Regions from separate parts of the Parabacteroides sp. HGS0025 genome, predicted to be linked through region 2. Evidence: riboswitches for the same ligand, from Rfam matches in the RefSeq annotation. Region 2 holds a riboswitch; each other region holds the start of a gene.
What was found. A riboswitch is a leader RNA that binds a small molecule or an ion and turns the genes downstream of it on or off. The one in region 2 is predicted to bind cobalamin.

Region 1 (10,714 bases), on a different contig from region 2:
TTTATGACGATAGATGATATGTATTTCATAGGGACACAGAATCGTGGGCTGTATATCACAAGCCCCGACGGAACTATTCTCCGCCATTTATCGACACAGGATCAATCGTTGCCCGACAATATCGTGCGTGCTATCTGTATACAGGACGCCCAGCAGATATGGGTCGCTTTCGATAACGGGCTGTCGCAGATATCATTCGAACCTTCCCTCGTCAGACTGGGAAAGAGAAGCGAGATAGGCAAGCTCAAAAATGCTTTTCTGCGCAACGACACGTTATATATCCAGACCAATACCGGCTATTTCAAAAGGACATTAAAAGGCGGCGACAGTTTCCAGCCTCTCGACATCAGCAAGGAGCTGTTTTATTTTCCGCCTCAGACAATCGCTTACGATACACTTCAGGTCAATTCCATATTCAATAATCCCGAAGCTTTAGGAAACTTTGCCGATGCCGACCAGATTTATCCCATCGGGAACGACCTCTACTGGCTCTGCGTGAAGAACGAAGCCGGACTGTTCCATAACGAAAACGGGAACGCGACATTAAAATGCAGGCTGCTGCTCGACAATTACAATATGAATATGGTGAGCAGAGACAGGAGAATGTTCCCGCTTAGCGACTCTTTACACCTGATCTCAGCCATGCAAGGCGTATTACTGGTCAATATACGCGACCTGATCGGCAGTGGGCTGGGAGCCGGAACGCCCCTGCAAATATCGGAAATAGAATATGTAGACAAGCACGGCGAACATAATTTACCCGTCAACTCGGAAAAGATCACATTACCCCATAATTTCCAGGAACTATCCGTTTACGTGGGAAGTACGATCTTTACGCCCAACCATCTGATCAGCTACATGATAGAGGGAGTGTCGTCCGATTGGTCGCCCTGGCAGAAAGACGGGGAGATATCCTTTCTTCAGCTACCGGAGGGCAAATACACCCTGAAGATACGAAAATACGTGGTCAGAGGCCCTTATATGGAAATAGCGATCCCGATCACCGTCCGTCCCCCCTGGTATAATACCATCTGGGCATGGCTGGCCTATATTATCCTTACCGGGATAATAGCCAAGTTCGTACTCGGTTATCACCTGCGAAATCTGCGTAAGGAAGAACTTGCCCGGCAGGAAGCCGAAAGACAGGCTGAAAAACAGAAGATCCAGCAGATGAAAAGCGACATGCTGGAAGCCGAACTGCAAAATAAGAACAACGAGCTGAGCCTGCAAACCTCGGCACTCCTGAAAAGAAACCAGGCCATACAGGCATTGCTGGACGAGTTGGAGCGTCAGAAAGAAACGCTGGGCGACCGTTATCCGAATAAGTTATATATACGGATGAAGAATCTGATAGAAGAATCTCTGAACGACCAGGCAGACTGGCTGTTGTTTGAGAGCCACTTTAACAGTGCACATCAGAATTTCATCGAACGTTTACGCCAGCAATATTCAGATATCACAACAGGAGATTTGCGTATCTGCTGTTTGTTGCGGATGAATCTCTCTACAAAAGAAATTGCATCGCTTCTAAACGTATCCGTACGTGCCATAGAACTACGCAGATACCGTTTAAGAAAGCGCCTTTCACTGGATGGGGACACCAACCTCATCGATTTCCTTATGAATTACTAAAAAATATTTTCTATTTTTCCACATTCGGCAATAAGCTACATATCAATGATATACCTATCATTGTAGTAGCGATGAGAAAGTATTGTAGCATTATTTTCCACCTCACAAATAAATTGTGCAAGTAGTGTAGTAGTACTTTTTATCCGATATACTTTTAAATATACTTCCTTTGCCAGTGCAAATGAATCTTAATTTCTAAGACACGATGAAACACGAGCTGGAAGAACAACTTGAAGAGTTGGAAAGGCAAGGCATCAGTCGCCGCCATTTCCTGAAAATATTAACAGCCGCTGGTATTATAACAGCTGTAGGTACACAAAAAGTTCACGCATTCTCAAGTGATGCAAAAGGTAAAATTGTAGTTATCGGTGGAGGGGCAGCCGGAATCAGTATGGCAGCACGCCTGATGCACTGGCTGGATAACCCGGATATTACATTGATCGATCCAAGCGACCGTCAGTATTATCAACCCGGTTTTACTTTAATTGCTTCAGGGGTTTACCAACCGGAAGATGTTTGGAAGAAGCAGGAGAATTGTATTCCGGACGGCGTGAAATGGATTAAAGATTCAGTTGCAGCAGTCGACCCGGTAATGAACCAGGTGACAACAGCCAACAACGAAAAGATCCCATACGACTTTCTGGTATTGACACCGGGGGTACAAACAAACTGGGAAAAGGTTGAAGGCATTACACACGATACGTTAGGAGCAGGAAACGCTCACAGTATATATGATTTCGAAGGTGCACAAAAAACCTGGAAAGCGCTTCAGGAATTCTCTAAAACAGGTGGCCGTGGTATCTATACCGATACATACACGAAACACAAATGTGGAGGAGCACCGAAAAAGATTTGTTTGCTGACAGAGGATTACACCCGCCAACACGGGACAAGGGACAACGTTAAACTGGATTACTTCACAGCCGCCAAAGAGCTGTATGATATTCCTTTTTATACTCCCCGTCTACTGGAGATCTATAAGGAACGTAACATTCCGATCAATCTCAACGTGCGTGTAAAAGGTGTCGATACCTCAGCCAAACAGGTACATTTTGAAAAGGTTGAAACAGTCGGAGAAGAAAAGGTGATCACTCCTTTCGTGGAAGATTACGATTTCTTTCACTTCGCACCGCCAATGTCGGCTCCCGATTTCGTTCGCGAAGCAGGCCTGGGATGGACAGAAGGCAAACTGGCTGCCGAAGCCTGGGTGATGGTCGACAAAGCGACACTGGTTCATAAAACGTATCCGAACATTGTCTCCCTGGGAGATGTTGCCGGAATACCGACCAGTAAAACCTCTGCTGCCGTACGTATGCAGGTGCCGATCGCAGCAAAGAACCTGATCTCGCTGATGGAAGGCAAAGAACCTGTTGAGAAATACAACGGTTACGCAGCCTGCCCAATTGTAACAGACTATGGACACGTACTTTTGTGCGAGTTCGACTATGATAAAAAGCCGGTTCACTCGTTCCCGTTCAGCATGCTGGACACATCGAAAGAACAATGGGCGGCTTGGTTACTGAAAGTTTACATGTTGAAACCGATGTATTTCTACGGAATGCTGAACGGTTACGCTTAACGGACCAAAAATAACAACTCCCTATAATTCAAATGCCAAACTACAGAAAATCCCCGGCTCAACTCCTTGAGACCGGGGATTTTGTTTTAAAAGCCTATAAGTACTAATTGTAAACTCCTTACTCAGTATTGCCAGGGTGTACAGGGTATTCCGCCAGGGTGTACAGGATAATTCACCAGGGTGTACTGGGTAACCGATTATCCTGTACACCCTGGCAATACTGAATCCTTACTTTTATACTAATAGGTAATAAGCTTTAAACTAAAAGACAGGCTGAAAAGGAATAATTTTCACAAAAGGGAGTGATAGATAAAGGGTGGCAGATGGCAGATAGGATGACAGATAAAAACATATCATCTGCCACCCTTATAAAACTAGTATTCAATCAAATAAATCATTTTATTGCAGATGGCAGATAATATTCATAAAACTCTTGTATAAAAAAGTTATTCCATCTTCCGGTAATAACGCGGTGTATAATCCGGTAATAATTCCGGATGGAACACCCACACCAGGTCTTTCAACAGATAGTCGGGATGGATCGGAAACTCTTCATAATAAGGCACAACGCCAGTATTGCAGGTATAGATACGACGGTTTTTGAAGGCATCGAAGTTTTCGTAAGGGGTATATTCGATACGCAGATCCTTGTATGTCATATCGTTTGCCTGATTATACTTGATCAGCCACATATCGGCATGGATCGCTTTGTCGAGCACCGTTTCGAATGCCAGAGGTGTACTGCCTGCTCCGGGAAGGTCTTTAAAGACATAATCGGCTCCGGCATCTTTATACAGGTGGGCGATATAACTGTCGCCGGCCGGCATATACCAGGATGAGCCGAATTTCTTTTCGGAGATAACGGTAGGTCGGTCGGCAACCGTCTTTGTCAACTCCTTCAATGCCAGATAGCGTTGTTCCGTTTCGCGGAAAATAGAGTCTGCCATCGCAGCTTTATTGAACAGCAAGCCGTAGAAGCGCACCCATTCGGTTCGCCCCAAAGGCAACGACTCCATATAGTCGGCCGCTTCGATGATAGGAATACCCAGTTTCTCGGCAGGGCCGTAGCCTGCATTCTGGAAAGGGGAAGCAATGATGATCTCTGCACCAATATCAATGATCTTCTCGATATTCGGTGCCGTAGCCTCGCCCAGATCGGCGATCTTTCCGGCACGCAAACCTTCCTGAATAGAAGGAGTATCCATATACCGGGGCTCACATACACCGATAACCTTATCGGCTTCATTCAACTGATCGATAATGGCGGCATGCACAGAGGTATAAACGACTATATTATGAATAGGGGTTCGTACAACCGTTCCTTTAGGCAGATTGCCCGGCACAGCGGACAGATCGCGATCCACCAGAAGATAACGTTGCAGAATACGTGTACTGTCCCAGGGGTCACGTACTTCAACGGACGTATAATCCGCGAAATGCTGTACAGTGAAACCGCTGGCATAACGGATAGAGTCGGTAGAGAGGGATTGATGGTCGGCAGAACCCTGCTTCACATTACAACTGAATGTGAAGCAGAGCATCAGACCTATTAGTATTTTACAAACATCCATTGTACTTACCTTTTACTTTCCTTATTTAAGAAAGCCAACCCCCATCGGGTTGATACCGGATACTTCCAACTGGTTAAGTTTCTTTCCTTCAGCAGAGAAAATAAACATATCACCAGTGCTGGTATAATCGGATGTACCGATATAAATATCACCGTTAGATGGATTTACGTTCAGGCTATAAGCTTTTTCCACCACTGTACCGTCAGTAATAAAGTTCTTCGAAGTCTCGGTATCGCTTTTTGTATCATAAGAAACAAACTGAGTATTGACAGGTTGCCAGTTAGCATCATTCTGCGAATGAATAACATATAATTTATCAGCAGCCATGCCCATCAGAATATTATCGTCTGTATAGATAGAAGTAGATGTTTCGGCTTTTAAGTCGACACGCTGCAAGGAAGCCTTCACATCCCCGAAGTTTCCACCACATACTACATACATTTCTCCATCGCTGTCTGCTCCCATGTACATCGGGTTCAGACCGACAACGATCTTCTTTTCTTCAGTGAATGAAACAGGATCCACAACCGACAAAGTAGAATCCTGTACCGGATTATACCCCCCGGAATTAGCCACATACAGTTTTCCGCCTACTTCGCGAACCTGATAAGGATTAGGGCCTACTTTTGTTTTTTGAGTAATCTCCATTGAAGTCGTATCGATTTCTGCCAGATGACCGTCAAACAGAGTTACATATACTTTTCCTGCATAGGCAGCCAAATAACGAGGAGATTGAGGCTGACCGGAATCATCCTTCGGAGCTAATGTTTTCAACGATTTAGCATTCAGGTCGGTAATCTCGACCGTATTAGACTCACTAACAGTAATATACATTTTAGAGCCGTAAACCATGATATCATTGGCAGTATCTCCCAGACCACGACCGTTAACAGAGGAAAAGACTTTTGTATTCAAATCCTTTGTTTCAAAATCATAATAGTCCAATGTTGCATTATTTGATTGCCACTTTCCGCTATTCATTATATATACACCACGTTGCTGTTCTGATGTTGAGCCTCCCTGTCCTCCATTATCATCATCATCGCTACACGCTGTAAATGAAAAAGAGACACACGCACATAAAGCCGAAAAGCATAGTAATTCTTTTGTTTTCATCTTGTTTCTAATTAATATATTAATAATTTACACTCAAAGTTATTCGCCACGACCGTCCGGGCATAGGATAATATTGTATGACATCATACATTTTATTTGTCAGGTTCACCACTTCTCCCTGTAAACGGAATTTACAGTTCCGAAGATTGAACTCACGGTTCAGTGAAATTGTATGTTCGGCATACCGGTCGATACGGTTATCATCAATATTCTGCGGCAAGGCATAACGATCGCCTACCAATGTCACAGAATAACCGGCATTCACCCACGGATTTTGCAAAGATAAAGCAACCATACCCGAATGTTTGGGAGTATATGGTATTTGATGACGGTAGGTCTTTGCCGTCTCACTCGTTATATCTATTGCTTTCTGAAAAGTGTAATTAGCCTGCACCTGTGCTTCCATTTTCTCAAACAAAGGGATTTCCGCCAGAAAGTTCACATCCGTTCCCCCGATAGACACCTCTCCCATATTCATCATCTTCCAGACAAACATGGTAGGAATGGCTACAATCTTATCCTTTACTCGGTTATAATACCCATCGGCCGAAAGACTAAGAAAACTGAATACGGAAAAATCACCGCTCCAGGTCAGCCCCGCATTATATTGGGTCGCTTTCTCCGGCTTCAGACTTGTATTCCCCATCCGCTGATAATAAAGGTCATTGAATGTCGGGACACGGAAAATATCTTTATAGGAAACACGAACACGCAGATTCTCTTCCGGCAGAATACGCCAGGAAGCACTGACAGCCGGGGATAAACGTTTCCGGTCGGCCGGCTGGTCACCGGTCTCTACCCGTTCAGTCATATAAGTACCCAGTAAACTGGCGGTAACGGTTAGCCGGTTGTCCCGGTATTGCCCCGCCAAATAGGTCAACGATGAGTAGCGGGTTGGAAACGGACATTTCGGTAATGTATTATCCAACGTATTAACGAAGAAATCTTCGATGAGGGAGAAGGAAAAACGATCCGACAAAGTATACAAACCGGATACGGAAGTATAATATTCACGTTGGGTATAATTGTCGATCTGTACACCGTTCTCATATTTATTATTTACATCCTTATACCGGTTCCACGCATAATTAAACTTAGCCTGCGCCTGCAATGCGAATTTTTCACTTAACTGATTCTTATAATAGGCCTGCACAAAAGCATTCTTATCCCACAAACGCTCACCTGCATAATCGTTGTATAAAACAACAGAGCCGGGTAGTCCGCGTTCGGAGTCAAAATAATATCCTTTCACCGAGAAGGTTCCGCCACGTCCTAAATCTCCCCAGAGGTTCAGTTCCGTACGCCACGATTCGATATCACTGTTATGTCGTTTCAACTTTTCCGTTTGTGATACGTTTGTTAATGTAAAAGGATAATTACCATCGGCTCGCAGGTAGTCGCCATCCAAGGAAGCCGCCCATTTCTTTCCCAACTTTTGTTCATACCGGATATAAGGATTGACCATACCGAAAGAACCGGTCTTTACCTGCGCTTTCAGATGAAACGGTTTTACCAGGAAGTCAGGACGTAGCGATTTCACACTCAACGCCCCCGCCGAAGCATACATCCGGGCTGTCTGGAAAATATCATCCGTCTGTCCGATCGACAACGAAACCATTTCGACGTTATCGAGCGAGAAGCGGCTGATATCCACCTGTCCGCTCTGGGCATCCGTGATCGTTATGCCGTCATAGCTGACAGCCGTATGCTGCGCACCCAGACTTCGCACCGAGACAGTCTTCAATCCCCCTATCCCACCGTAATCTTTCACGGTAGCACCGGAGAAGCGTTTTACCGCTTCCGAAAGATCCTGTATGCCGAGCCGTTCGATACCGGTACGATCCATCACTTGAAGAGGAGTAGCCTCGCGGGTAGTGGAAGGACGCGCCTTCTCGACCACCTCGACACCCTTCAGTTGGTGATAAGTCGTCGTATCGATCTGTTGGGCAATCGCAAACACTGACGCATGCAACCATATGCCAAACAGGCATAACATTCTTATTATGTATAAATTACGCATATATCTTTTGGTCTACCAACACCTTACCCGAGGTATTGCATACAAAACAATGGCAGGTTTTCTGACTTGTTCTCCCATGATCGGCCGCCTTCCCGAAGTCATAAAGACTCAGTGGCAACAAGATTTGCCGGGGTTACAGAACTTACAGCTACGGGTACAGTTCCGGACTTGCACCGGATTCCCTTTTACTAGCGACCAGCGAAAGCCAAACCGCTACACCATAATTCGATGGCAAAAGTACGAAATATATCGGAATAGTCGTTATACTAATGTCATTTTGATATCGGAAAAAATCAGTACCTTCGCGCCCAAATTGATTCAAGACCTACTATTCACTCATACTCGTTCCCTTGTGGGTTTAGGTTATTAGATACATTTAGAATTAAACAAAAAGATGACAGACAAAGAAGTATTGTTACTACGACGCAAATTGGATCTTTTGCTCCGTACAGGCAAATTATTGATGGAGAGTGCTGCCGATACGAACCGTATTGAACGAAACATGAAGAGGGTAGCGGCCTTTATGGGTATCCCGGAAGAAAAATTACACATCGATATCCGGTGGACGATGATCATGGTAAATGTGAGTGATGAGAAAAACTCATTCTCCAAATTCCAGAAATGCGAGAAACATGGTATTAATATGACCATGATCTCACAGATCAGTGATCTGTCGTGGCATGCCATCGAGCAGGATTATTCGCTGGACAGATATGAGGAAGAACTGGAAAAGATAGCCTGCAAACCGCGTAACTATATACCTTATCTAGTAGCTATCGGAGCAGGGTTTGCCTGTGGAGGATTCTGTAAGTTGTTCGGATGCGACTGGATCGCCTTTTTGTTTGCTTCTATTAGTGCGTTTATAGGCTTCAGGGTTCGTGCCCGTTGCATAGAGGCCGGCCTGAATGTGTATATGGCTATAGCACTCGCCGCTTTTGTTTCCACATGCCTGGCGTATGTTTCATCCTTTTCGGGGTTATCCGTTACACCATATCATCCGCTATTGGCCTGTGCCCTGTTCATCGTGCCGGGTGTACCGCTGATCAATTTCGTGGATGATATGATCGACAATCATTTGCTAGTCGGGATCACCCGTGCCGCCAATACGGCAATGATGGTCGGAGCCATGACTTTCGGTATCACATTTGCCATGCGTGTTCTTGTGATGAATGACATCGCGATCGACCATAAGTTCAGTGAACTGAGTATGGTTCCCCATGAATCCTATCTTACATATGCAATCGCAGCCGCTATTGCCGCCATGGGGTTCTCTATGATCTTCAATATCCAGCGCCGCCTGTTATGGGTGGTGGCCGTAGGAGGTATCATAGCGGTATGTACACGTAACTTCGTCAACTTCGAACTGGGTTACGGGCCTGTTATCGGTTCGTTCATGGGAAGTTTCGTAGTCAGTCTCCTTGCGGTAAAGGCAGTCCATTGGTTTCATGTACCTAACCACGTACTGACGATACCTTCCGTTATCCCGATGATTCCGGGGGTACTGATGTACCGGTCGTTACTGGCGTTTATTAATATGCACGGAGTGATTGGCGAAGTCACCAACGCTTTTGCCAACGGTATCAATTCGGCACTGATTATTCTTTGCATCTCGCTGGGAGTAGCCGTACCTAATATCTTTGCCCGCCAGTACATCGCCAAAGACCGCAAAAGGTATCTGCAGGAGGAATTGGAAAAACGCCGTCAGCGTGGTAAATTCCTGGAATGGTAAAAACAAATTGTAATAATACATAGTAAGAGGCTGTCTCATTATAACATATGGGGCAGCCTCTTACACTTTTTATACGAAACCTTCTGAAAAAGCCGAATTTTAACAAAGAAAAACAGAATAAGAATTTTCATCCTACTTTTGACTGAGACCAAAAATAATCACTTCCGGAATAAGATTTTAGCCAATTCGTCTCTGAATTGTTCCATATCAAAAAGTTATTGGTTCATTTAGGTACACATTCAAAAATAGTTTAAAGTTTAACTAAATGCAAAAAAGCCCAAAAAGTAATATCTTCGGAATTCCGGCAGGTTGTTTTCGTAATATTGCAACCTTGAAAACAGATTGTAAAGGTTAAAAAGAATTGTATGGGAGAAACAAAAGGTTACGTTTCGCAGGTTATCGGCCCGGTTGTGGACATTCACTTCGATAATGAAAAAGAAGTAAAAATAGTGCTGCCCCGCATCCATGACGCTATGGAGATAGCCCGTCCCAATGGGAAAGCGTTGATTGTCGAAGTACAACAACATATTGGGGAAAATACAGTCCGTACAGTCGCGATGGATACGACAGACGGATTGCAACGGGGAATGGAAGCCGTTTCATGCGGCTCACCTATTACTATGCCGGTCGGCGACCAGGTAAAAGGACGTTTGATGAATGTTACCGGCGATTCGATCGACGGAATGGATGAACTGGATCGGAAAGGCGCTCTCCCCATCCACCGCGAACCGCCGAAGTTTGAGGATTTGACCACCAGTAAAGATGTACTTTACACAGGTATTAAGGTCATCGACCTATTGGAACCCTATTCCAAAGGGGGTAAGATCGGACTTTTCGGAGGAGCCGGCGTAGGTAAAACCGTTCTTATCATGGAACTTATCAATAACATTGCTAAAAAGAATAACGGTTTCTCGGTCTTTGCCGGTGTGGGTGAACGTACCCGCGAAGGAAACGACCTGTTGCGCGAAATGATCCAGTCGGGTGTGATCCGCTACGGGCAGGCCTTCCTCGAAAGTATGGAAGCAGGCCATTGGGATCTGTCGAAGATTGATCATGAGGAACTGGCC
Region 2 (10,714 bases):
TTCGAATGAGTACGGAAAAGAGGATCGTTCTGTGAAGTTAACCGGAGAAGCTTTCTTCGATGTGGAAAGAGACTCTCTAAAACCTTTTAAGATAGAAATGGGAAATGCTTCTGTCACGGTTTTAGGAACGACCTTCAATATTAAAACGGAAGAAAAGAGCAACAAAATCACAGCTACACTGATAGAAGGCTCGATCCGCTTCAAAGCGGCTGATCAGAATATCATCCTGAAGCCCGGCCAGCAACTGACTTTCCATCAGAATACCAGCCATATCAATATCGAACACGTAGATACGGATATGTTTACATCCTGGACCAGCGGATTGTTGAAGTACAAATCGATCCCGTTCGTAAAACTCATATCTGAATTGAAGGAGAAGTTTCAGGTGGATATTATCATCCGGAATAAACAGCTGGCCAATCCGGCTCTTGTTGTTTCAGGAACTTTCAGTGAAGATCAGAGCATCGGAGATATACTAAAAGTTATATCGAATAGCCTACCCTTTCAATGGAAAAAGACAGATGATACGTATATTATTAAATAACACAGTTTTCAACCTTTAAAGATAATGCCTATGATACAAAAGAAAGAACATAGCTAACCAAAAAACCGGCCATACAAAAGTATAACCGGTTCTATTCCTAAAATTAACATTGCATCCGCCACTCCGCGACCAAACATTGTGGCGATGCAGATTATTAATCTTTAAATCAATACAAAAATATGGAAAATGTTTCGTATTACAAGTCTTTCCTTTCCAAAGACTTAAAAAAAATCTTTGCAATTATGAGAATCACTGTTCTTTTCCTGTTTACAGTTTTGCTTCAGGTGATGGCGGTAGAGTCGTCTTATTCGCAGTCTGCTAAATTATCGGTTAAAGCAGAAAAAATGTCCCTTGCCGATCTTTTTACACAGATAGAGAAGCAAAGCGAGTTTCTGTTCTTTTATGTCGATAAAGAAGTAGACGACATCCGTGTAAATGTGAAAGTATCCGACAAGCCGATAGAAGAAATTCTCTCTAATGCGCTGAAAGGTACCGGCCTTACTTATATCATCAACGACCGGAATATCAATATTATTAAAAGAAATACTACCCTGCAGCAATCCAGAAAGAGAATAACAGGAACGGTAGTCGATCCGGCAGGCCTTCCTGTCATCGGAGCGAATGTTGTGGAAAGCGGTACATCAAACGGAACTATTACAGATATAGATGGAAACTTCTTGTTGGAGCTGCCGGAAAATGCAACTATACAAGTCAGCTATATCGGCTATAACCCGCAATTCATATCTGTAAAAGGAACATCGACATTCAATATACAACTGGAAGAAGATACAAAGGCATTGGATGAAGTAGTTGTTGTTGGATACGGCGTGCAGAAAAAAGTATCTGTCACAGGTTCATTAGCCACGACAGCCGGTAGCGATCTGGCGAAAGTTCCGACCCCAAACGTAACAAATACACTAGCCGGACGTATGCCGGGACTTGTTTCTTACAACCGTAGCGGTGAACCGGGCTACGACGATGCCAAACTGTTGATCCGGGGAGCCAGTACAACCGGAGACTCTTCACCCCTCGTTGTTGTCGACGGAGTGGCCGACCGTGCAGGCGGTTTCAACCGTATCGACCCGAATGATATCGAAAGTGTCACGATCCTAAAGGATGCCTCAGCAGCCATTTACGGATCACGTGCAGCCAACGGTGTGATACTGGTAACAACCAAACGCGGTAAAGAAGAAAAAGTAACGATCAATTACAATGGAAATGTAGGTATCAGTTCACCGACTATTCTACCTAAAATGGCATCTTCAGCCCAATATGCCGAGTTGTTGAACGAGATCAATCCGAATACTTATTCAGCCGAACAAATCCAGAAATTCAGAGATGGTAGCGATCCGGTCAACTATCCGAATATCGATGCTTTCGACTTGCTGACCCGCCAGGCTTTACAGACACAGCATAATGTATCTGTCTCCGGCGGTAGCAAGATTGTTAACTTCTACGCCTCGTTAGGTTATCAATACCAGGATAACTATTATAAAAACAGTGCAAGTAACTATAATCAGTATAACTTACGTTCGAACCTGGATATAACACCGCACAAGAATGTAAAAATCGGTTTGAACGTTGCTTTCCGTCAGGAAGACCGCAACTCTCCTATTTACGGTTCGGAAGACATCTGGCGTTATATGATCAAATACAATCCGATGGTTAATGTCTGGTGGCCGGGCACCGATTACGGTAATAACGCTTCCAAGCAAGATAACTTCGCACCATCAACAGGTCTGGATAATACGATGGGATACACAAAAGATAAAAAATCATATCTGAACACCGATATCACCCTGCACCTCGATCTACCCTGGATCACGGAAGGTTTATCGATCGATGCCGGTGCTTATATCGACCGCAGCGATTTCTTCTGGAAGAAGTTCCAGCACAAATATAACCTGTATAACTACGATCAAACGAACAACGAATACACAGCTGTCGAACAAGGTTCAAATATTCTCGAACAGAAAATGGAACAAACGCTGGGTATCACCTTCAATGCTCGTCTGAATTATGCCCGTGTATTCAACGATATACACAACCTGAATGTCTTCGTGGCATACGAACAGTACAAAAGCCGTTACGACTATATGCAGGGACGCCGGCAAGATTTCATCTCCACGTCGATCGACGAACTGTTTGCCGGCGACAGCAACAGCCAGACGAACGACGGTACGGCCAAAGAGACAGCCCGTATGAACTATTTCGGCCGTGTCGATTATGGTTTGATGGATCGCTATCTGTTCCAGTTTAACTGGCGTTACGACGGTTCCGAAAACTTTCCTTCAGGTAACCGCTTCGGTTTCTTCCCCGGCGTATCGGTGGGCTGGAGAATATCGGAGGAAGATTTCTGGAAAAATAATATCTCCTGGATGGACTATTTCAAAGTCCGTGCATCCTGGGGACAGATGGGTAACGACAAAGTAGATCCGTTCCAATATATGACAGCTTATGTATTCGACAATCCCGGCATTTTCGGCAACGGCATTCAGAATGGTGTATGGCTGAACCGTACAGCAAACCCCAATATTACCTGGGAGGTAGCCAACACTTACAATGTAGGTATCGAAGCAAAGTTCCTGAATGATTTCAATTTCGAAATAGACTTTTTCAAGACGAAACGTAACAACATCCTGGCAAAGCGTGATGCTGCCATCCCTGATTATGCAGGTCTGACACTACCGGACGAAAATATCGGGGAATGTTCCAATATGGGTACGGAGTTACTCTTAGGTTACACTAAACAACTGAATAAAGACTGGCGTCTGAATCTGAGCGGCAACTTCTCTTACAACAAAAGCAATATCGATTTTATCGACGAGCCATCGACAACGCTCGACTGGCAGCGCCGTACCGGATTATCGATCGGAACGAATGCCGACCGCTACCTGATGTATCAGGCCGACGGTATTTTCCGTACTCAGGAAGAACTGGATGCCTATCCTCACCTGTCGAATGCACGTGTAGGGGATGTACGCTTTGTCGATGTAAATGGTGATAAAGTGATCGACGGTTCCGATAAAGTGCGGCAGGATAAACCCGCCATCCCCCGTATTATGTACGGTATCAATCTAGGTGTAAACTATAAAGACTGGAGCCTGAATATGCTGTTCCAGGGAGCCGCACAGGTTTGGCAGTATACTTTTATGGAAGCCGGTACGATCGGCAACTTTACCCAGGACTTCTATGACAACCGCTGGACAGAAGACAATATCAATGCTAAATATCCACGCACTTATAACAGAGATGCAACCGTAACAGGCGGCGGCGACTTCCGCAACTCATTCTGGTTAAACAACGCTTCTTACCTGCGTCTGAAAAGCGTCGAGTTATCCTACACTTTGCCGCGACAACTGCTAAGTAAAACACCGTTAAGCAATGTCCGCTTCTCTTTAAGCGGCTATAACCTTCTAACCATTACAGGCATTAAGAATATCGACCCAGAAACTGAAGAAAACGATCAGGGATGGGCAGCCTGGAATACCCCTCAGTCTAAAGTATTTAATTTCGGAGTGAACGTAACATTTTAATAACTACTATCATGAAAACATATATAAAATATATCCTGGCAGGGCTTCTCTCAACTTCCCTGTTTCCATCCTGCTCAGACATCCTGGATAAAAAGCCGCTGACAGAGATTTCAGAAGATGACCTATGGAATGATCCGGCACTGGTAGAAGGCTTTGTCAACTCCCGTTATAACCAGGTCGGACATGGCTGGACCGAGTCGATGCAAAGTTCGGCAGTAGATGAAACGGAACTGACCTGGCTGCGTGGTTGTGAGGTAATCAATTTTGCCCGCGTAAGTCCGACCGACTTGGGCCGCATGAATGGTGGCTGGTGGGGCTGGGATAACCGCGGATGGTCTACCAAATGGGCCAATATCTCCAATTGTAATATCTTTTTCGAACGGATCGATGAAGTCCCGTTCACCGACGAAGAGCGTCGAGCCCGTCTGAAAGGAGAAGTACGTTTTATACGTGCACTGGAATACAATGACTTGATTACCCGTTGGGGAGCAATGCCGCTTATCACTAAAAGTTTCACTCTTAACGATGTAGATGAAATCCTGACACTCAAACGTGCTACTTACAAGGAATGCGTTGACTTTATGGCAGACGAACTGACCCAAGCAGCCCAAGAGCTTCCGGCCGCTTACAGTGGCGATAACTACGGACGTGCGACAAGTGTTGCCGCCCTGGCCCTCAAATCACGTATCCTGTTATACGCAGCCAGTCCGCTAATGAACGAGAACGTCAAACTTGAACAGGTAGGTTATACTTCACCCGACCCTGACCGCTGGAAAAAGGCGGCAGACGCAGCCCAGGCAGCTATAGATGCCGCATTGGCAGGAGGTTATGCTTTGTTCAATAACTATTCAGACCCGTCCGAAAACTATCAGAATATATTTCTGGACGCAACTTCTTCCAATAAAGAAGTCCTGTTCGCACGTATGGGTACAGCCAGCAATCTGGGAGAAAACCTGTCCAGTCTCGAACAATGGAACTTCTCGAACGGTTTCGGAGGCTGGGGTGGCAACTGTCCACTTCAGGAACTGGTAGACGATTACGAATTCCAGGATGGAACGGCTTTCGACTGGAATAATCCTCAACACACTTCCGCCCCGTACGAAAACCGCGATCCGCGTTTTTATGCCACTGTATTGTACGACGGTGCATCGTTCAAAGACCGCACACTGGAAACATACTGGGATGTGGATGCCAGCGGCAACGAGGCTGGTACAGGCGGTAAAGACTCCAAGTTTGGCGTAGAGAACTGGAATACTTCCATGACCGGGTATAACCTGAAGAAATTCATCGACGAAACCTATGTCGGCAACTCCTGGAATTTCACTAACAAGAAGAACTGGATCTGGCTGCGTCTGGGCGAACAATATCTGAACCTGGCAGAAGCCCTCTACCATACAGGCAACGAAGCCGGAGCACGCGCAGCGGTCAACACGATCCGTCAACGTGCACAAATGCCGGATATCACCTCTTCCGGCACCCAATTACTGGAAGACATCAAGCATGAACGCCGTATCGAGCTGGTATTCGAAGAACACCGTTACTTCGATGTACGCCGCTGGAAAGAAGGACCGAAGTACCTCGGCCGTACCGTTCATGCCATCACTATCAAAAAATATCCCGACGGGCATAAGACTTATGAGGTAAGTCCTTTGAGAAGCGACGTAGGCGGCAACCGTGTTTTCCAGGACAAAATGTACTGGTTACCGATCATGAAGTCAGAGATCGACAAGAATCCGAACCTGGTTCAGAACCCGGAATATTGATCTTACCCATAAATATACGGAAAGGCATGCCGCTCAAAAGGCAAAGCATGCCCTTTCCTATTGAATAACGAACGTTTTTATTCAAACTACAATTTAGAACAATATGAAGAAATTTCTTATTAGCCTGGCCGTTTTGCTGGCCACATCTCCGCTTTTTGCACAGGATATGGCCGTTTCCGGACCAGACAAGAACCTGACAGTCACTGTAGCGGTAGAGAAAGGATCCCCTGTCTATTCTGTTACCTATAAAGGGAAAGTCATTCTTGAAAACTCTCCGCTGGGCGTTGTTACAAACATCGGCGATTTCAGTCGGGGAATGACATTGTACGGACACGAAACCGGAAGTGTAAATGAAGAATATACATTAAACCGTTGTAAAACCTCGCAGGTTCACTATAAAGCGAACCGTCTGTCCTGTACCTTCGAAAACACCGGCCGGAAGAAGATGGATATTATTTTTCAGGTAAGCAACAATGATATCGCCTTCCGGTACGAGTTTCCTCAATATGGGCATACAGCATGTATGGTAATTGAAAAAGAAGCCACAGGCTTCGACTTTCCTTCCCATACAACTACTTTTCTGTCTTCACAGTCAGCTCCGATGATCGGTTGGGAACGTACCAAACCCAGTTACGAAGAAGAATATACATTCGACGAACCGGTAGGAATGCATTCCCAGTACGGTGCCGGATATACCTTTCCTTGCCTGTTTCATGTAGGAGACAACTGGGCTCTTGTTTCCGAATCAGGTGTAAGCAGCTTGTACTGCGGTTCGCATTTAAGCGAAGGGAGTAAAGACGGGCTTTACAGAGTTGCCTATCCTTCGCAGGAAGAGAACAACGGCAACGGAACAGCTACCCCCGGACTGGCTTTACCCGGAGCTACCCCGTGGCGGACTATCACAATAGGCGATAACCTGAAGCCGATTGTGGAAACAACCATTCCGTTCGATGTCGTAAAACCATTGTACGAACCTTCGCAGGATTATAAATTCGGTCGTTCCACCTGGAGTTGGGTAATGTGGCAGGACGAAAGCATAAACTATGACGATCAGATTAAATACATCGACCTGGCTTCTACTCTGGGATACGAATATGTACTGATCGACAACTGGTGGGATACAAAGATAGGTTACGAACGTATGGCGGAACTGATTAAATATGCCAAATCTAAAAATGTAGATGTATTCCTATGGTATAACTCCAACGGTTACTGGAGCGATGCTCCGCAAGGCCCAAAACAACGGATGTCCACTTCCGTTGCCCGCAATAAAGAGATGAAATGGCTGAAAGAACAAGGCGTGAAAGGACTAAAAGTCGATTTCTTCGGTGGCGACAAACAGGAAACCATGAAATTATATGAAGATATTCTGGTAGATGCCAACGAATACGGCCTGATGATTATATTCCACGGTTGTACACTACCCAGAGGTTGGGAACGCATGTATCCGAACTATGTCGGCAGTGAAGCAGTGCTGGCTTCCGAAAACCTTATCTTCAACCAACATTTCAATGACAACGAAGCATTCAACGCCTGTTTGCATCCGTTTATCCGTAATACGGTCGGCTGCATGGAATTCGGAGGAACTTTACTGAACAAGCGATACAACCGAAACAACGATGGCGGAACAATTCGTATCACAACAGACATATTCCAACTGGCCACCGCCGTACTTTATCAGAACCCGGTACAAAACTTTGCCATCGCACCTAACAACCTGACAGATGTTCCTGCATTCGTTATCGATTTCATGAAGCAAGTTCCGACCACCTGGGACGAGATCTGCTTCATCGACGGTTATCCCGGTAAATACTGCGTACTGGCACGACGTCATGCCGAGACATGGTACGTAGTCGGCATCAACGCAGGCAAAGAAACATTGAAACTGAAAGTAACACTCCCCATGCTGGCCGGACAAAAAGTGACAAAGTACGACGACAATAAAAACCGTTCGCCGCGTATATCAGAGTCTAATGTTAAAACAAACGGTGAGTGCCTACTTGAAATTATACCTGACGGAGGTATTATACTGGTAGGTAGTTCTCAAAAATAAATCATTTCACCTCATACGACTCTAATTAACACAACCTTAACGAATGAGCTCAATGCCAGGCCTGCATCCATCGGATAGATATAGTTTTGGTGTTGGGCTCATCTGTTTTCGGAAATTTCAAATCTTTCTTTATAAATCAATCAAAGAAACAAAATAAAGGATTACTTTTGCGCCCGATTTGGTGATACAGCTACATTCCGTACCTGTATAAAAGGGAATCCGGTTAAATGCCGGAGCAGTGCCCGCTACTGTAACACCCATTCCGAAGAAAAGCATCTCTTCATGCCACTGTTTTCGTTTGCAGGAAACGGGAAGGCGCTTTTCAGGGTGAAGCCAGGAAACCTGCCGGTCAGACATAAATAATCAAGTTTTCCCGGGGTCAGGAAAGCCTTTATTAATTCTTAGAAGAACTTCGATGAAAAAGAAAGTTTCACTTACGGCATTATTATGCTGTATGGTAGTATCTATGTTCGCTCAGATATCATTGAGCGGTAAAGTTGTCAATGCCGAAACAAACGATCCGGTGGTAGGAGCCAATATCCGTATAGACCACAGCCTGGCCGGGTGCACGACCAACGGGAAAGGAGAATTCACCATCAACAACCTGCCGGAAGGCGAACATCTGCTAAGCGTCACACATGTCAGCTTCCTTCCCCAGAAATATACTGCCAATACCGGTGAAAAAGATATCCTGATTAAAATGACCGAAAGCTATATCAACCTCGGACAGGTAGTAATAACCGGAACAGGAACACACCGCCGCATGAGCAACTCGCCCGTTCCTATCCAGGTCATTACCGCCAAAGACCTCGGTAATGCCAACGTGACCAGCCTCGAAGACGCCTTGGTCAAGCTCACTCCCAACGTCACGACCATGACGAACGGCATGGGAACGACCCTGAGCCTGAACGGGATGAACGAAGATTATATGCTACTGCTCGAAAACGGTAAACGACTGACTGGCGACGATCGCTATACCCGTATCAACATCGGGAATGTGAAACGCATCGAAATCCTAAGCGGAGCCGCTTCCGCTCTTTATGGTAGCGACGCGATCGGCGGTGTTATCAACATCATTACCGACGATGCCAAGAATACGGTCAACGTATCCAACTACACTCATTATACCAGCAAGGGACGGTTCAGCGAAAACATCAACGCAGATATCAACTCCGGCAAATTCTCTTCCTACACCTCTTACCAGCGCCGGGAAGCCGACAACTGGCAGGTGAACGACACCGACGAGAACGGATACAAGACCGGCCGCCCGATGTCGACAGGCTTCATATCCGACAATATCAGCCAGCGTTTTGCCTATAACGCAACCGACCGCCTCTCCTTCTATGTACGTGGTAATTACTACAATTACAACACACGCCGTCCGGAAACGGCTACTTATTTTAAAAAAGGTAAAAAGAAGGATGAAGACGGCAAACCGATCTACGAAGAGACGCAAGCTTATACTTACAACATGCTCCACGACACCTATACATACGGTGCCGGAGCCAAATACATGATCAATAAATCAGCCTATATAGATGCCGACTTCTTCGCCGACAACTATACATCCAAATACGACTATTTCCTGAAAAGCGGTGATTTCGAACGTGGAGACAAAGAAACCCGTAAGAAGACAAGATATTATAATGCCACCGTTAAAGGGATCTTCAAACCGAACAGCTGGAACAAGGTTTCTACCGGTATCGAATATATCAACGAGAACTTCAGCAGCGAGTCGGACAATATCAGTTTCAAGAACATGTACACATTCGCCCTATTCGCACAGGATGAAATCACCATCTTAAGGGACTTGCAGGCCGTAGTCGGTGTACGCTACCTTTATAATGAGAATTTCAAGAACTACGCGACACCGAATGTCGCCCTGATGTATAAGATCGACCACTTCAATTTCCGTGCCTCTTACGCAACAGGCTACCGCGCACCGACACTCTCCCAGCTGTATGCCACAGACGAGGCAAAAACAGCGAGCCGTTATACCATCGGCAACCCCAACCTGAAGCCGGAGAAAAGCAATTTCTTCTCTCTGAACGGAGAATACACATGCTCACGCTTCTCGATCGCAGCGACCGGATTCTATAACGATATCAAAGACATGATCAATTATCGTGTGTTGAGTGATGAAGAAATACAACAGATGGGATTGGGTGAGCTGCATGAACAGTTCTCGACCATCCGCCAGCGCGACAACGTAGACCGTTCGAAGATCAAAGGGATCAGCGTCAATGCCAACTTCTATCTGGGTGCCGGACTCACCCTGGGCGGCGGTTATATCTATACCGACACCGAAGCCAAAACACTGGAACACGACAGCAAGACCAATAAGGACGTAGTTGTAATCACCCCCGTAGACAAAAGTGTGAAGAACGCCGCCAATGTACATGCCCGCTGGGATCACGACTGGAACAACTACCACCTCAACGTCAACCTGAGCGGCCATATCCAGGGCGAACGTTATTCAAGCACATACGGTTACGCCCCCAAATACCAGCAATGGGATCTGAACACGCGCCACACGTTCAACCTGGATGCCTTTATCCTCGAACCGGGTATCGGTATCGAGAATATCTTCAACAAACGGGACGACCGCCCCTGGAACAGTAACTTCTCGACCATTAATCCGGGACGCGCTGTTTATGTCAGCTTGGCTGTTAAATTTAAAAAGTAAGACATCAGCTTGTATAGCTACTAGGCTTAACGTCCTTTCCAACTAAACACAAAGTAGGGACTAAGTAATTCAAAGCTCACTATCCATTATTGCCAGGGTGTACAGGGTAATCGACTAGGGTGTACACCTTAG
Region 3 (10,714 bases), on a different contig from region 2:
TTTCTTGATACGAAGCATGCGGCCGAATTGTTGAGTTGTACTCGGAGCACCCGGGATCACATTGTTACAAGCCAGATACAGGTTTTCGTTTTCATCGAAGAACATCTTATCCTGCAACAACTCGCCATAAGCTGTACCAGCCATCATTTCGGCACGGTCTTCCATTACTTCTTTTTCTACACTCATATCTTTGGCATTGATAAAGGCTGCGTAGAAGTTTTTGGTTTCTTTCTTATGCTGGAAGAAATAGATGATCTTATCGTCTGACTTTCTATACTTTGCCAGACCGGATGTACTGAATTTATCTCCTTCCGGAACTTCCAGACTCAATTCGCCTTCATCCAGTATCCTCATGTCTTCAGCATTCAATTTTGTCCAGATCACCTTATCAGCCGAACCGTTGGCAGCCATGATCACCAAAGTCTTATCATCTATCCAGGCATGTGTGTAACGACGATCTTTGAATGTGTTCTTAACAAACCTCTGTTCAAAAACAGTTATCAGCTTATTGCCTACAATCTGGTATTTTGAAAAACGGTCTGCAGAAACCGGAACCTGATAATAGTATTTCCCTTTGTAGATCGTTTCTTCCTTTATAGTTGCTGTAACATCCACTCCGTCATTCTTAAAGTCGATAGTAGGCTGTTCCTTCAATGAGTCCACGCTCTTTACCAAAATAGCATCGGTAGATCCCATACCACCTGTGGCACCTACCGTTACCCAAAGGTCAAAGTGGGTGGTAGAAGCTTCCGGTTCTTCGGGATCTTCCGGAGTTTCAGGTGTTTCAGGTGTTTCAGGTACTTCAGGAACTCCAGGCTTTTCGGGTTCGATCTCCGGATCATCACTCGAACAAGCATTAAAAGATAAACTAAATAATGTTGCAGTAAATGCGCAGGCAAATAATTGAAACTTTTTCATCTCATATATAATTTAATTAATGAATAATCTGAATTTACAGAAGAACGAACGTCCCGGCTTCTGAAGCATATAATTATCGTAGAGGGTATTATCAAAGAGGTTATTACATTCCAATGATATATTATACCGCTCTTTATTCCATGAATACGAAAGAACTGCGCTATGCAGATGTTGTGTCGGAATTTTCGATTTACTTTCTAATACGCCGTAACCTTCCCAGGTCAGGAAGAACCAATGGACATACTGATAGTTATATCCTACACGGATCTTACTATTCTTTTGGAACAGGTCGCGAAGGATAAAATTCAGCTCGGCGTTACTGAACAGCCAAGGGCGGTTCGGCACTTTATTATCATAAGAGATAGACGGTTTTCCGTCTGCCCTGTACTTTTGTTTATCGCGGGCATCCTGATAGCTGCAATTGACAATTGCCTGCAGGTAATCTTTCCAGTTATAACGCACTTCACCTTCAACACCCTTTATGTCTACACTGGAAACATTTTCATACTGCATCATACCTTCCGACTCTGAGACTACCGCATGGATATAATCGTTCACATCCCGGTAAAATGCATTGGCTTCATAATACAAGAGATGTCCGGGAGCCAAGCGTACGCTTCCATAAGTTCCCAGATTGACATTATTACTACTTTCCGGATTCAACTTCACATTCGGATAAATAGTTGTCCCGTTACCGAGTAACTCCCTGGCTAACGGCAGACGGACACTATGTTCAAATGAAGCTTTCAACGCCAACTCTTCCCAAAAAGAATAACGGGTACCGACACCGTAACCAACATTGTTCTTAGTCGAGGAAGAAGCTTCGCGGGAACCGGTGATCCAGTACAGGTCTTGCTGTTGAATATTCAGATGGTTGATATAGTCTTTTACGAAAAAGGTATTATCCATCTTTCCGTTGAAGAATGACTGGTTGTAAGACAAGCCCAGGATATGTTTGGCCAACACATCATTCGATGGTTCGAACTCGGTATCGATCTCATCATACCGGTCATTTCCTGTACGGCTCAACAGATAATTCAGGTTAAAAGAATGGTTCCTGTTCAGCTGGTAATCCAGGTTTGTACGGACAATGGTCAACGGACGCTTATAATGACGGAGCGAACGGTCGCGGCCGGTTATTTCATTTCGTGAACTTTCTATATAATCGCCATCCCAGTCATATTTACGGAAGGCGGTATCGACCGTCAGCGAATGATCCCAGGTATGGGAAAGGGATGCATTCAGCTTGAGGTTATTTACCAGAAAGTTATGTTTGAGGTAACGGGCAGAGAGGTTCCAGGCATCGACCTGCCGTTCCGCCATACCGTACACCTTACTCTGGATCGAGCCGGTCTGCAATTCTTTATCCACTTTGGTATAAGAGCCGGAGATAAAGAAAGCATCGGCCCATGACTTATTGACGAAGCCGACTTCCAGTTGTCCCAGTAAGGAGAAATAGTCGTCATGGAAGCGTCGGCGATTGGCTGAAATATACTTACGGTTGGCTTCATCCCATACTTCAACCCCTTTCATCATATAATCATTCTTCGAGTAATTGACCCCGATTGTCGGCTTGATGATCAAAGAGGTCTTTGGTTCGACGAATTGTGCATTCAGGTCTACTTTATGCGTATGGAAAGAACCGATACCATACGAAACATCCAGATAGTTTTTCTTATCCTGGTTGGTGATAATATTGATAGCGCCCCCCAGCGCATCAGCTCCCAAGTTGGCAGGGACAACGCCTTTATAAATTTCAATCCGGTCAATGATATTGACCGGCAAGTTCGCTAGCGAAACACCACTCCCCTTTGCATCCAACGGCATCCCGTCGATGAAGTAACGGACAGAGTTACCGGACATTCCGTTGATAGACAGGTCGAAATCGGAACCTACCCCGCCTTCTTCCCGGATCTTGATACCGGTCGTCCGGTTGACCATTTCGTTGATATTTTTCAAAGAATTGACCTGCGGTTTAATATCCAACGCATTTACGGCAAAAGCTCCTTCTTTGACTTGTTGGGTTTTGGTTTTACCATATACTTCTACGGAGTTAAGGGTTACGGAATTTTCTTCCATAACAAAATCCATCGTCCTGTTTTTACGGATATCGATTGTGGTCTTTATTGTATTATATCCCAGCAGAGTTACGATAAGCGTCTGTTTACCGGGAGTTACCGCCAGTGAATAACGTCCCTGGTCGTTGGTATAAGTACCGGCTGTCGTATTTTCGATAGCCACAGTGACCAACGGAAGCGGTGTACCGTCTTTTTCCTTCACTTCACCTGACAAAATAACCTTATTCTGTGCAGCCAGGGACACAGGAAACAAACAAATCAATAATAAAAGCACGTGCATGAAACCTCTCATTCCATCAAATTCATTAATTGTTTTACTGATGCTTCCGATGAAAGATAATAACGCACATGGATAGACAGAACTACCTGGATAAAAAGGTAAAGTCCTTACTTACATGTTTATCAGCCTTATTCCTCGAAAGCTTTAAACTAATCATTCTGGCAGGTCTTCTGACTTACTCCATCTTTGGGCGTCCTTCCCATTCATTGCGAACAGTGGATTGAGTTGTACCCAAAGACTTTGGCGGAGCTTACAGCAGCGGGTCTGTTCAGGATTCGCACCTGATTCCCTTTTCATCACTTTTCCGTAGATATGGAATTGCGACACCAAAATCGGTCACAAAGGTACAGATTATTTTGAAACAATAGTGGATTTTTTATAATTGATCGAATATTTGTATAAATGGAACAAACTATTCTTTACTTTTGTCAGCAGAATATAATTACATAACAAACCTAAAAAATATGAGCAATTCATTCAAGCCGGCAACCCTCTGTGTGCAAGGTGGCTGGCAGCCGAAAAAGGGAGAACCGCGCGTACTCCCTATCTATCAGAGTACTACATTCAAGTATGAAACCAGCGAACAGATGGCTAAATTGTTCGACCTGGAAGAAAGCGGTTACTTCTATACCCGCCTGCAAAACCCGACAAATGATGCCGTAGCATCCAAGATCGCCGCGTTGGAAGGTGGTGTTGCAGCGATGTTGACTTCTTCGGGACAGGCTGCAAACTTCTTCGCTTGTTTCAATATCTGTGAAGCTGGCGACCATATTGTAAGTGCAACCGGTATCTACGGAGGTACTTATAACTTACTGTCCGTTACATTGAAGAAACTGGGTATCGAATGTACTTTCATCGATCAGGATGCCAGCGAAGAAGAGATCGGCAAGGCTTTCCGTCCGAATACAAAGTTATTGTTTGGCGAAACGATTTCCAATCCGGGCGTAATGGTGCTGGATATTGAAAAATTTGCCCGTATCGCCCATACGCACGGCGTTCCTCTGGTTGTCGACAACACGTTTGCCACTCCGATCAACTGCCGCCCGTTTGAATGGGGTGCCGATATCGTAACGCATTCTACTACAAAATATATGGACGGACATGCTACTGCTGTCGGTGGTTGTATCGTCGACAGCGGCAACTTCGATTGGGAAGCACATGCCGACAAATACCCGGGTCTTTGCCAACCGGACGAATCTTATCATGGCCTGACTTACACAAAGACTTTCGGTAAAATGGCGTATATCACCAAGGCTACCAGCCAGTTGATGCGTGACCTGGGTTCTATCCAGTCTCCGCAAAATGCGTTCCTGCTGAACCTGGGACTGGAAACGTTACACCTGCGCATGCCGCAGCATTGTAAGAATGCGTTGGCTGTAGCTAAATGGCTTCAGAACTGCGACAAGGTTGCCTGGGTCAATTATCCAGATCTGGAAGGTAATAAGTATTACGAACTGACAAAGAAGTATCTACCGAACGGTTCTTGTGGTGTACTGTCATTCGGCCTGAAAGGTGGACGCGAGGTTGCCATCAAGTTCATGGATAGCCTAAAGCTGGCCGCTATCGTTACTCACGTAGCAGATGCACGTACTTGTGTACTTCACCCGGCAAGTCATACACACCGCCAGCTGACTGACGAGCAGTTGATGGAAGCGGGTATCGCTCCCGACCTGATCCGTTTCTCTGTCGGTATCGAAAGTGCGGACGATATCATTGCGGATATCGAACAGGCGTTGAAGCAGTAAAAAATAAACAGATAAAGCAGGAGCCGTCTTCTATGGAAGGCGACTTTTCTATTAAACATAATAAACTCCGTTTCCAGGAGCTCTTTAAAAACAAAACCCCGATGGTACTGAATACCACCGGGGTTGTTTTTTGTCCATTTTCTCCCTTCACAGGGATACTCACGGATGAACTTTATTTTATTTTTATTACTAAAATTCAGCCTCCAATCTGTTCACCTTCACAGGCTACTCACCCTTCCCCGAAGGGAAGAGTAGAGAAGCTATTTTCTATTTAATTATTCTTTTATCCTTATTTTACAATTGCTTTAACAGCAGCTTCACCTTCAACAGCAACTACAGCAACACCAGCAGGAGCAGCGATTGTAGCATCGTCAGAAGAAAGGATTGTGTTAGCGATTGTCTGACCAAGGATATTGCTAATAGCAACAGTCTTGCCTGCAGCGCCCTTGATAGTAATAACACCATTACCTGCTACGATAGATACTTCTGAAGTAGAGATACCTTCATTTGCAGTCGGAGTTTCTGTTGTCGGTTCAATATTAAAGATTTCTGCATCTGTAATTGCTTCTTTATATCCACCAGGATAATTTGCAATTACAGGAACACCATTCTGAATCTTAACCCAACCAGCACGTTCCGGAGTCGGAATTTTGTGGTTACCTTCTGATTCGATCAAGAAGTCGCAATCTTTCTTATCGTCAACCAAACGGAATGCGAATACCGCATTTTTAATACCATTCTTATGAGCAGAATGCATTGCTTTTACTTTTGCATTTGCATAGTCTGCATCTGCATCATATAAGGTGTTATGTAAGTTATCACCCAGGAAGATAGAGTCAGAAGCAACAACCTTCTTCATATCCATATCTTTACCGCCACGTAAAATAACCAAAGTATCACCAACATGCTTAGCCCAAACGAAGTTCAAACGTTTGTAGTTTGTATTCCAAACATAATCTTTACCATTAACAGCTGTAGCAATTGAGTCTGAAGAGTTGATCAAATAGCGACCGATTGTAAACGGAGACTGTTTGATTGCGTGAGGACAACCTTCCGGATGTTCTTTCAGATATTCATCAGAGTTATGATACGGATCATAAGGACAATAGTTTTCACCATCATTGTGAGTAACATCAACAGCAATCATATACTGAGGCATGTTTGTGTTATTGCGTACATAAGCAGTATCAATGAACAATGCTGATTTTGCATTATCACCCTTACCTTCAAGGCCTAAGAAGTTAATACCTTTATCTTTTGAATATTTGCTATAAGCATCTTCATACAGATATTCTTTAGCAGTGCTATTAACTGTGTAGATCTTAGCTCTTGCAGTATCAAGATCTGCGAAGTTATCATCAGGATTAGAAACACCCAGTCTTCTATACAGAGGTGACAAATCTTCGTTCAATGCAAATGTTGACAGACGAACTTCATCACAAGTTCCTTCCATTGTAAATTTGCCAGAAACATCACGAACACCTACACGATACTGGTCATCAGCTGTATAAACACGTTCACCCTTAGCATTCACAATGGCTTTATTAGCTTCCTGCAATACATAGTAGCATGTTGTATCACCTGCTTCACTTACCAACTGATTATTTTCTTTCAGGAAGAATACTACAGCATCTTTCTTATCTACATTAGAAACAGCATAAGTCATTTCATTCAGCTGATCTCTAACAACATATTTCAAGTCATTAGTCAATTTAGAACCGTCAAATACCTGCATTACATAAGCATTCTTATATAATTGAGGAGCATTTGCCTTAACACTAGGATAACCGAATTCGATATTTGCATAGTTTTCCGGAGCCGGAACTAATTTGATATATGTCTTCTGATCTTTGAAGTCAACAAATACAGTAGTATCTCTTTCTGTTGAACTAACATTTACATAGTTACCTAATTTAATACCAGAGAAATAATCGAAGTTGAATACTTTGTTATCCAAATCTTCTTTAGACATCTGGAAGTAACCCAAATATTTATTAGTATTTACACCAGAAACCGGTCTAACTTTGGATACCAAAGAGAAAGATACTGTATCGATAGCAGCATTTGTATTCAATACATCTGCATCACTAGAATACAAAGCAAAGAACTTATCGCCAGCCTGATAAAGTTGAACACCTTTTGCATTATATTCAGGATATTCACGGTTTACGATATTGATAGTCTGTTCACCAGAAATACCTTCATTCTGTTCAACAACCCACTGTGCACGAGGCATATGACCAAAGTCCTGAGCTGCACCAAACAACTGAGAAACTTCTTCGCTTACCCATTCCTGTCCATCTTCACCACAATATTTGATAACATTAAACTTACCGTTCAATTGTTTTCTACTAATATCATTTGTGAACAAATTCATGAAATAAACACCTGAAGGCAGAGTTGTCTTCACATATTCAGATGAACCGTTGATGCTGATACGAGTATTAATTGTGTTAGTCGGGTTCATCAAACGATCGTATTCTGAATTACCGATTGTTAATTCGCGGTGTGAGCTATTACCTAAAACCTGAATCTTAACAAGGTTACGTTCTTTAGAATTATTGCCTATAGTTTTTCCAGGAATCACTGTTTCTGGCAAGCTAAGGTCTTTCCAAACAGAAGTAGCCACTTCACCATCAGCCAAAGTTGCAAAACCAGCAGAACGAATAACGATAGAGTCCTGATACGGATGATATACAAACTGGAAGTTGAAACGACCATTGATATCTTCACGAGTCCAAGAAATAGGACTGATTGATTCACCGTTAGACTTAGCTGTCAGGTCTTTAAATGTTTTATCATCAGAAATCTTCAGATATTTATCACCAGCGTCAGATGTCATGTAAGCTGTATCGACCATGATATACTTACCAGCGTCAGTCTTCAAAGATACCCAACCCTGAGCATCCCATTTACCACGTACACCTTCTTTTTCTGCATTAGCAGCTTCCAGTTTTGCATCAAGAGCTAAACCTGTTACATATGCTGTAAGTTGAGCCGTATTCTTATTTGAAACAGCAGTTATAACATCTGTTACTTTTGCCAAACTTCCACTATTTTTCACATTCGGCATTTCACTCTTTATGAATGCAATCACTGCAGTTTTTACTGCTGCTAAAACTTTATCATCATTAGTAGAAAGAGCTTCCACTCCAGCCAAACCGTTTTCATAGCTAGTTATAAAAGCGCCATTTACTGAAGCCAAGAAAGTGTTAATTTTTGCAACATTTGCATCAGATGCACCCAACTGAGCTTTTACAGCATTTGCAAAAGTAGCCTGATGTTGAGCAACTTCATACGCATTCAAATCTTTATATAGTTGATTGTATTTCAACAATGCATCTTCCATTGCATCTGCATTCTCTCCTGCACTCTTAGCATCATCGTATTCAGGTAAATCCCATTTAAAGTTTCTAAACGGATAACCTACAGCAGACTCAGCTTTCAAGTTCTGAGTTAAGACATTTGCAAATTCGTTGTTGTTTACGTCTGGAGTAAATGTCAGTTTCAATTTGCCATTTGTAGAACCAGTCCACAACATTGAGTTCAAATCATTAACTTGCAGAACAACAGCCTTAGGAGCAACAGGAACAACCTTTACTTCTGCTAAACTTGTCGGCTTATTATTAAGTGCATACTTAACAGCTGTAATACCACTTGTTGTACCTTTTGCCAATGTCATTACAGAGTCTTTTTTTGCACCAAATGCAGTCCAAAGAGTAGCGGCATGAGTCGGTCTGAAACCACCTACAGGATCCGGAGCATCTACCCATTTCCAATCAGCAACGCCACCAGCAATGACATTTGTTGCATTAGCAGGAACTGTTACAGAACCATTAGCAGCGGCTTTAATTACATCATTTGAGCTAAAAGACAAAACCTGATTTGTACCAAGATTAATGTAGCTATATCTGTAACCATCTACCAGATTTCCTAAAACACGGATAGTCCACAGAGTATAACGCAAATCTTCCTGATTCGCAGCATCAACAATTTTCAAAGAGTAAGTACCATTCCCGTTAGGAATCATGGCTAAAACACCATTAGCATCTGCACTAAAGTCTGTAGTACTAGCAGCAACGGGAGTTGAAAGACCTAATTGGAAATAACCTTTACCAAGAATTGATTTAGCGTAACCAGCTTGGAAAGCAGTTGTTGCATCTGTAACAGAAACAGCTGTATAAGGTCCCGGATAAGCGGTAAACCCTGCAGTAACTGCTGCATTTGCATTTCCAACACCTGCAGCCAACAGAACGCTGGCTACCAAAGTAGAAAACTTTTTGTTCATAATCAAAAATTTAATATTAATACTAAGTAATTTAAAGTTCTATCTTATTTTAAAATACCGACCTCTCATCTATCGGCTTGCTTGTACGATCGTCAAATACTTCAGCAAAAGCAAGCAATAGTTTTTTATCCGCAATTATTTTCATTGATTTTTTCACATCATTATATTCTTTCTTATCAATTGAATAGCTTACTATGTACAAAACCTGTTCTTAGAATTACAAACCTTGATTTTGCATATACCTTATTTCAGACCGACACTTAAACTTCCATTGCGTAAGCTTATTATATATATGTACGCATACATTAATATATAGGTATACCGAAAAAGATACGTTCAGTATTACCTCTATCTCCTACAGCGAAAAGTTCTTTGCCACCCTATACACCCATTGCATCGACAAACGGTGCCATACGGAAGAAGGCATTTCTTCCATTAGCAGATCTTCGCGGAACTCGCGCAGGATCAGCCAATCCGCCTGTTTCACCCAATGACGGAAAGAAGGATTCGGTTGGTGAGTTTCGGATAGATGTAATAAGGCATCCAAGTCGAAACGATCGGCGATCACTCCGGCTCCCGATAAGGAAGCGTCGTAAGCATTGCATGCCTGCTCGATATGGGTGGGTACCATCAATACCGGCTTATTCAGATACATCGCCTCACAAACAGACTCGAAGCCGGCTGTGGTTGCATAAGCTTTCGCTCCAGCCATGTACTTAACGAAACGAATATCGTTCAGTTGATGAAAAGAAAGGGTATCGTCTACTTTGGTCGTTTCTTTCGCACCTCTTTTATCCCAGAAAATATGCATCGGAACATCAGGATGCTCAGTGTGCCACGCCTTTACCTCTTCACTAAAGCCACTATTCAACAGATACCCATGCAGATAATTTCCTTTACGCGAAGTCCTGCTCATCACCTCTTTACGCAGCAAAGGGGGAACTACCACAATCTTATCATTCGGAACTTCCCGCATCTTCCGGAAAGATAAAGCCAGTTTCTTCGTTGCACCGATAGCTGTCACACGGGTAAAGAATTTCAACAAAGATAAAGAGACTGCATTCAATTTCGGGAAGGAGAAATCGGGATGCAGGAAAAGGTATTGATGGGCGATACAGATCATAACAGCCTTCGGACGGGCAAAAAGAAAAGTCAATCCCGTCAGCAATTCATAGAAATTGACTACCACATCGGCTCTGGTCTCTTTAATCATCCGGTCGATATAACGGATACTACCTATATATTTATGTAAACGCAACAGATTATAGCCGATACTACCCAACAAGTTTACCTGCTTATTCTTTGCCGTAGGCAAGAAGTTCGGACTTTCGAAATCGTAGAGCGGTGCATTGATCTTCTCCGTAAAGAATTCCGGGATACGGCGGGCCGGACTTTTCCCCACCAG

Region 1: it holds a riboswitch for cobalamin, as region 2 does, so the genes downstream of both, HMPREF1212_RS00655 (TonB-dependent receptor plug domain-containing protein) here and HMPREF1212_RS20425 (TonB-dependent receptor) in region 2, are expected to answer to the same signal.
Region 3: it holds a riboswitch for cobalamin, as region 2 does, so the genes downstream of both, HMPREF1212_RS02550 (TonB-dependent receptor) here and HMPREF1212_RS20425 (TonB-dependent receptor) in region 2, are expected to answer to the same signal.

Annotation. Positions count from the first base shown of each region.
Region 1 covers NZ_KQ033902.1:185,408-196,121, reverse strand. Annotated here, with positions in the region: gene HMPREF1212_RS00675 (ligand-binding sensor domain-containing protein) at 1-1,632, shown strand, start outside; gene HMPREF1212_RS00670 (NAD(P)/FAD-dependent oxidoreductase) at 1,838-3,211, shown strand; gene HMPREF1212_RS00665 (ABC transporter substrate-binding protein) at 3,658-4,752, opposite strand; gene HMPREF1212_RS00660 (YncE family protein) at 4,804-5,898, opposite strand; gene HMPREF1212_RS00655 (TonB-dependent receptor plug domain-containing protein) at 5,918-7,918, opposite strand; cobalamin riboswitch at 7,952-8,148, opposite strand; gene HMPREF1212_RS00645 (threonine/serine exporter family protein) at 8,313-9,647, shown strand; gene atpD (F0F1 ATP synthase subunit beta) at 10,013-10,714, shown strand, end outside.
Region 2 covers NZ_KQ033903.1:829,001-839,714, forward strand. Annotated here, with positions in the region: gene HMPREF1212_RS20400 (FecR family protein) at 1-544, shown strand, start outside; gene HMPREF1212_RS20405 (SusC/RagA family TonB-linked outer membrane protein) at 787-4,080, shown strand; gene HMPREF1212_RS20410 (RagB/SusD family nutrient uptake outer membrane protein) at 4,092-5,843, shown strand; gene HMPREF1212_RS20415 (glycoside hydrolase family 97 protein) at 5,947-7,896, shown strand; cobalamin riboswitch at 8,059-8,261, shown strand; gene HMPREF1212_RS20425 (TonB-dependent receptor) at 8,312-10,582, shown strand.
Region 3 covers NZ_KQ033902.1:718,506-729,219, reverse strand. Annotated here, with positions in the region: gene HMPREF1212_RS02555 (hypothetical protein) at 1-918, opposite strand, end outside; gene HMPREF1212_RS02550 (TonB-dependent receptor) at 931-3,288, opposite strand; cobalamin riboswitch at 3,419-3,622, opposite strand; gene HMPREF1212_RS02545 (O-acetylhomoserine aminocarboxypropyltransferase/cysteine synthase family protein) at 3,741-5,021, shown strand; gene HMPREF1212_RS02535 (DUF6383 domain-containing protein) at 5,311-9,309, opposite strand; gene HMPREF1212_RS02530 (glycosyltransferase family protein) at 9,665-10,714, opposite strand, start outside.